2 regions of the Luteimicrobium sp. DT211 genome follow, and region 1 is predicted to be linked to the other one. Evidence: predicted binding sites of a transcription regulator. Region 1 holds the regulator's gene; the other holds the start of a gene.

Region 1 (3,401 bases):
GTAGGCGTCGAGCTCCGCCGAGCCCGAGCTGCGCAACGTCTCCTCGACCCGCTGCGCCAGGAGCGCGAGGTCGTCCTCCGAGACCGGTCGGCCCTGGCACGCCTTGCGCACCCCGCCGACGATCTTGTCGCGGCTGAACGGCTCCGTCGCCCCGGACCGCTTCACGACGGACAGGCTCGCCGTCTCGATCGTCGTGAATCGCCGGCCGCAGTGGGGGCACTGGCGTCTCCGCCTGATCGACTGACCGTCGTCGGACGTGCGCGAGTCGACGACACGCGAGTCGGGATGCCGACAGAAGGGGCAGTGCATGCGAGCTCCAAGGAGTGGGCCGGGGACGGTGCTCAACCTACTAGGTGCCGCACCCGCGCAGTGTCAGGGCCGGCCGCCACGACGCACCTGGCATCACGACGCCCCCGAATCATGCAGAGACGGGGACGGCCGCGTGAGCGACCGTCCCCGTCGGGACGCCCCCGTCCCCTGCGTGTGCCGCGACTCGCCGCGCGGTACACGGACGTGCCTGCCGCCGTGTAGGGCGACAACCGCACCTCTGACCCCCCAGCCATCAGGTGAGGTACGCCTAACTTAGGGGAACCTCATCTCTAAAGCAAGACGGGGCCCTCAGCCGCGGGACGCCGGGAGGAGCACCACCTCGCCCGCGCGGAGCCCCGCGCCGGCGAGGTGGTTGAGCCTCTCGATCTCGGCCACGACGTCCCGGAGATCCTCGCGCGGGTGCGCGACCGAGCGAGCCAGCACCCACAGCGACTCACCGGGCTCGACCACGTGACGCGTCACCTCGATGCCGGCGGACGGCGCGCCCGCGTGCGCGCTCCCGGTCGCCAGCACGCCGGCACCGGCGAGCAGAAAGGCCGCCACGCCGACGACGATCCGGCCGCGGCGAGTGAGGCGCAACGCGCCCGGGTGCGCCGCACCCGCCGGACGAGGCGCAGGGCGGTCGCGTCGCGGCGTGCGCGTCGCGCCACGACCCGCGGGGTCGACCTCGAAGGACCAGCTCACCGTCGCACTCATGCCACACCTCACCGCTCGTACGAACCTCTACCGCCCGACCGCTGCACCCCGCCGAGCCCCTCGGACCCTTCGAACAGGTGTACGTCGAACGTCTGTACGATTCATAGCACGGCACGCCGACAGATGTCGAGACACGCTCGAACACATGTTTGAAACTGCACGTCACGTGCCCTACGGTGGGCGTAACGGACAGGGAGCGTCGAGCAGGACGCACAGGCTCGCAAGGAGGACGGCATGGCCAGCGGCACCACCGGCACGACGCGCGGACCGGGCAAGGACGGCGACGGCACGCTCGCTACCGTCCGGTCCCTCACCGAGACCCCCACCGGCCCCGACGGCCTGACCCGACGGCAGCGCCTCGTCCTCGACACGATCCGCGCCTCGGTCGAGGACCGCGGGTACCCGCCGAGCATGCGCGAGATCGGCGAGGCGGTCGGGCTCACGAGCCCGTCGAGCGTGAAGCACCAGCTCACGGCGCTCGAGCGCAAGGGCTACCTACGGCGGGACCCGAACCGCCCGCGTGCGATCGAGGTCGTCCAGGCCGACGACTCCCGCGCGATCCCTCCGCTGACCCAGGACTCCGCGTTCGCCGTCGCCGAGGTCAGCGAGCTCCCTCAGACGCCCGCCTACGTGCCCGTCGTGGGCCGGATCGCCGCCGGCGGACCGATCCTGGCCGAGCAGGTCGTCGAGGACGTGTTCCCGCTCCCCCGTCAGCTCGTCGGCGAGGGCGAGCTGTTCCTCCTGCGGGTCGTGGGCGACTCGATGGTCGACGCAGCGATCTGCGACGGCGACTGGGTCGTCGTGCGCCGGCAGAACGTCGCGGAGAACGGGGAGATCGTCGCCGCGATGATCGACGGCGAGGCCACGGTCAAGACGTTCAAGCGCGCCGACGGCCACGTCTGGCTCGTCCCCCACAACGCGGCGTACGCCCCCATCCCGGGAGACGAGTCCCAGGTGCTCGGTCGCGTCGTCAGCGTGCTGCGCAGCATCTGACGCGGCGCGGCCCGCGGGCGGACCAGCTCGGCCAGCGGCGCCGGCTCGAACCGATGCCGGGCTCAGAGCCCGAACGTCTGCGCCGCGGCGCGCAGCGCGTCGGCGGAGGCACGGAGCCCTGCGCGCTCGTCGTCCGACATGGGCGTCGGGATCGCCTCCCGCACGCCGGTGCGGTCCACGACCGACGGGACCGACAGGCAGACGTCGCTGATGCCGTCGTAGTCCTGGAGCAGCGAGCTCACGGGCAGCACGGTGTGCTGGTCGTCGAGGACCGCCTCGACGATCCGGGTCGCCGCGAGGCCGATCGCATAGTTCGTGGCGCCCTTGCCGGCGATGATCTCGTACGCCGAGTGCACCACCTCGTGGTGCATCCGCTCGAGGTCGGTGTCCGTGAGGGGCCGCAGCCCGCCGACGCCAGGCCAGTCGCGCAGAGGGATCCCACCGATCGTGGCGGAGCTCCACAGCGGGATCTCCGAGTCGCCGTGCTCCCCCGCGATATAGGCATGGACGTTCTGCACCGCGACCCCGGCACGCTCGGCGACGAGAAAGCGCAGCCGGGAGGAGTCGAGCACGGTCCCCGAGCCGAAGAGCTGGTTCGCGGGCAGCCCCGAGTACCGCAGGGCGGCGTAGGTCACGACGTCCACCGGGTTGGTCACCATGAGGTATACGGCGTTCGGGGCGACGTCGAGCAGGCCGGGCAGGATCTTCCGGACGAGCGCGATCGTGTCACCGGCGAGGTCCATGCGGCTCTGACCCGGCTTCTGCTTGGCACCCGCCGTGACGACCACGACGTCGGAGCCGGCGCAGACCGCCACGTCGTCGGACCCCTCGACCGCCGCCTGCGGCATGAACTGGATGCCGTGCTGGAGGTCGAGGACCTCGGCGTCGACCTTGGGCTTGTTGACGTCGAGCAGCGCGACGGTCCTCGCAGCGCCCCGCATGAGCATCGCGTAGGCGGTCGTGGCCCCGACCGCGCCGGCGCCGACGATCGAGACCTTCGACGGCCGCCCCTCGGGCCGTCCGCCGGACAGGGCGGCGTTCTCGGGGTGCCCGCCGGTGATCCCGGGTGCTGCGCTCGGTGCCATCGTGCCGCCTCTCTCAGGGTGCTGCCGGGCACGGAAACGCCTCTGCCCGCCGCGACCAGACTAGGAGCGGAGCCGCTCCAGCGCAGCGGCAGCGACCGCCGGGTCCTGCGTCGGCCAGAAAGCAGGCATCGAGCGCTGGAGGAACGTGCCGTAGCGGGCGCGCGCGAGGCGCGAGTCGAGCACCGCGACCACGCCGCGGTCCGTCGTCGCCCGGACCAGCCGCCCGGCGCCCTGGGCGAGCAGCAGCGCGGCGTGCGTGGCGGAGACCTGCATGAACCCATTGCCCCCCGCGGCGTC
Region 2 (3,401 bases), on a different contig from region 1:
TACTCGAACATCCCCGCTCCTCCCGCGGCGCCGCGCTCAGGCGAGAGCGGCGGCCTTGAGCTTGTCGAACTCGGCCTGGTCGATCGCGCCCGAGTCCAGGAGCTGCTTGGCGGTCGCGATCTGGTCCGCGGGCGACGCGCCGGCCACGTCGCGGATGTAGCCGTCGGTCACGGCCTTGGCCTGCTGCTGGGCCTGCACCTGGCGCTGGGCCATGCCGTTCCCGCGTGCGATCACGTACACGAGCGCGGTGATGAGCGGGAAGATGATCAGGCAGATCACCCACAGGGCCTTCCACCAGCCGGAGAGCTTGTGGTCGCGGAACAGGTCGCTGATGATCATGAACAGCACGACCAGGTACGCGAAGAAGAAGAAGATCTCGACGACGAGCCAGAAGTAGTTCCAGAAGCTCACGGTTGCCTCCTCGGGCGGTGAAGATGTCCGGGTCGTGACGCAAGCGCCCACGACGTCCGCCTCACGATGCTTCGGAACGTAGCACCGGAGTGGGCGTTTGGCGCGGGAAGCGCCGGGACTGTCCGTTCAGTTCACCCGGAAGGGATGAGGGCTTCTCGGGGGTGTCGCGGCGGTCCGGCGACGGTCGGAACCACCCCGTCCGGGCTGCTAGGCTTTATCCCGCGATCCTGCGTAGCTCAGTTGGCAGAGCATCCGACTGTTAATCGGACGGTCGCTGGTTCGAGTCCAGCCGCAGGAGCTTCGCCACCACGGCACGAAGGCCCGGGACCTCTGGTCCCGGGCCTTCGTCGTACCGCGAGCAGCCGCCCGTCGGGCCCGGTCACCGGACCCAGGGACCGGCCAGCGGCGTCTCGTATCCTTGCCCTGCCCCGCCGACGCGCGGGACCCGACCGCCGCGAGGAGCCATGACCGCACACGCCCGTCGACGCCGCCGTTCGCCCGTCGGCGCCGTCATCGGGACCGTGGGCGAGATCCTCATCACGCTCGGCGTCATCCTCGGCCTGTTCCTCGTGTGGGAGCTGTGGTGGACGAACGTCCAGTCGGCCCAGGCGCAGGCCAAGGACGTCGCAGCGCTCGGCTGGGCGTTCGAGCCGCAGGACGCGCCCGCCGAGCCGGCGTACCTCACGCCGTCGACGAAGACGCCCAAGGTGGACAAAGAACCCGCGCTCCTCACCACGTTCGCGACCCTGTACGTGCCCCGCTTCGGCGACGACTACGCCAAGACGATCACCGAGGGCACCGACAAGGCGACCGTCCTCGACACCAAGGGCATCGGGCACTACGTCGGGACCGCGATGCCCGGCGCGGTCGGGAACTTCGCGATCGCCGGTCACCGCACCACCTACGGCAAGCCGTTCCACGACATCGACAAGCTCAAGACCGGCGACCCGGTGATCGTCCAGACCAAGGACGGCTGGTACGTGTACGCGGTCACCGAGCACCTCGTCACCGGGTGGCGCAACGGCGAGCAGGTGGCGCCCGTGCCCGGCGACACCACCGGGACGAAGAAGCCCACGAAGCGGCTCATCACCCTCACCAGCTGTCACCCGGTGTGGCAGCCGATCCACCGGTACATCGTCCACGGCGAGCTCGTCTACTGGGCGCCGCCCGACGGCAACAAGGTGCCGAAGGAGCTCGTGACCGGAAAGTTCGACGCCGGGACGCTCGACGACGTCCTTGGTTGACCGTGAGGATCGCGTCGGCGACGCCGCGGTCTCCTCGGCCCGAAGACCCCCGCGCCCCCTCGCCTGACTGGCTTCGTGTCGGGCCCCTCGTGTCGCGGGCGTCGACAGCGCTTCCTATTCGAACATATGTTCGATAGGATCGGAGAGTCGTCGAGCGTACGCGGGAGGTGGAGATGGGCACGGTCGAGGCGCCGGAGCGAGAGGCGCTCGGTCGCGCGGCGCCTTCCCCTGAACTTCTCGTGCCGCCCGACCCGCACCCGGCCCTGACCATCGAGCCCGACGCGTGGGAGGCCGATCTTGCGGTGCTCGAGGTCGTGATCGACGCGGTGTGTGCGCGGGCCTCGCGTGCCGGCGCCACGGACACGGAGCCGGCCGCCCTCGCGACCGCCGCGACCCGGCTGCGTGAGCTCACCGCACGCCTGGACGCCGCCCGCCTGTGCGTGCTGCCGGCGCTGGAGGCCGACGGTCGGTGGGCCGTGGACGGGTCCCGTTCCTTCGCGCACTGGCTCGCCCGCCGTGACGACGTCGCCCTCGCGACCGCCCGCCGCGACGTGCGTACTGCCCGGGCGTTGCGTGACACCGTCCCCGCGACGCGCGACGCCGCACTCGCCGGGGAGCTCGGCGCCGACCACGTGCGGACCATGGTCGACGTCGCCGCGACCTCCGACCCCCGCAGGCAAGCCCTCACCGCCGTGGTTGACCCGGCGTCCGAACCCCGCACCCCCGACGCAGCCGCCGACGACACAGCGGTGGATGATGCAGCGGCCGACGGCGTCGCGCGGGTGACGGTGACCGGAGAGCAGGCGCTCCTCGACGTCGCCCGGAAGTTCTCGCTGACCGCGTTCCGGCGAGCCGTGCGGTACTTCGCGCACGTCGCGGACCCCGGCGCCGATGAGCGCGGCTACACCGAGGCCACCGAACGCGAGTTCTTCGAGCTCTCACCCACCTGGGGCGGGTACCACCTCGCCGGGTTCCTGACCACCGAGCACGGCCGGCTCCTGGACGAGGCGACCCGCGCGGTGCTCGGTGTCCCGGCAGCCGGCGACCGGCGGACCGCCACCCAGCGCCGCGCCCAGGCCCTCACCGACCTCGCCCACCTGACTCTCGACCACGGCCTCGCGGGCGCCGGCGCCGCCGTCCGGCCGCACCTGGTCGTTCACGTCTCCCACGCCGAGCTCCACGACCTCGCGGCAGGCGATCCGCGGGACCGCGAGACCGGCGCCGACGACACCGGCGCCGACGACGGCACCGGCGCGGGCATCCCTGGCATTCCCGAGGGCACCGGTCGCACCGCGCACGCCGACGTGCACCGCCTGCTCGCGAACATCCGGGCCGCGCTCGACGGCCCGGGCCCTGCGCACTGGCAGGACGACCCCGACCTGTTCACACCCGTCCCCCGACCCGTCCTGCGCCGCCTGCTGTGCGACTGCGAGGTCACGCGCGTCGTCTTCGGCCCGGACTCCACCGTCCTGGACGTCGGACGAACCCAGCGGACCGTCCGCGGCCAGCTCCGCCGGGCGGTGATCGCCCGTGACCGACGCTGCACGTACCCCGGCTGCGACCAGCCACCCTCGCGGTGCGAGGTCCACCACGCCAAGACCCACTGGGCCGACGGCGGCACCACGTCCGTCGACAACGCCGCACTCCTGTGCTGGCACCACCATGACCTCGTCGACGCCCGGTCAATCACCATGACGTGGACGACCGCCGGATGGATCTTCACCCGGCAGGACGGGACCGCGATCG

The links. Region 1 encodes LexA, which represses DNA repair genes until DNA is damaged. Its sites were predicted from a motif close to TCGAACANNTGTTCGA; they were not measured.
Region 2: the regulator LexA is predicted to act here: its motif matches at 1,774-1,789, upstream of ACLQ14_RS07275 (DUF222 domain-containing protein).

Annotation. Positions count from the first base shown of each region.
Region 1 is NZ_JBNCMC010000007.1:49,822-53,222, reverse strand. It holds gene nrdR (transcriptional regulator NrdR) at 1-309, opposite strand, end outside; gene ACLQ14_RS15555 (LysM peptidoglycan-binding domain-containing protein) at 619-873, opposite strand; gene lexA (transcriptional repressor LexA) at 1,261-2,019, shown strand; gene ACLQ14_RS15545 (L-lactate dehydrogenase) at 2,082-3,104, opposite strand; gene ACLQ14_RS15540 (ATP-dependent DNA helicase) at 3,165-3,401, opposite strand, start outside.
Region 2 is NZ_JBNCMC010000002.1:680,816-684,216, forward strand. It holds gene ACLQ14_RS07255 (hypothetical protein) at 1-11, opposite strand, end outside; gene ACLQ14_RS07260 (SHOCT domain-containing protein) at 37-411, opposite strand; tRNA gene ACLQ14_RS07265 (tRNA-Asn) at 637-709, shown strand; gene ACLQ14_RS07270 (class E sortase) at 876-1,655, shown strand; gene ACLQ14_RS07275 (DUF222 domain-containing protein) at 1,829-3,401, shown strand, end outside.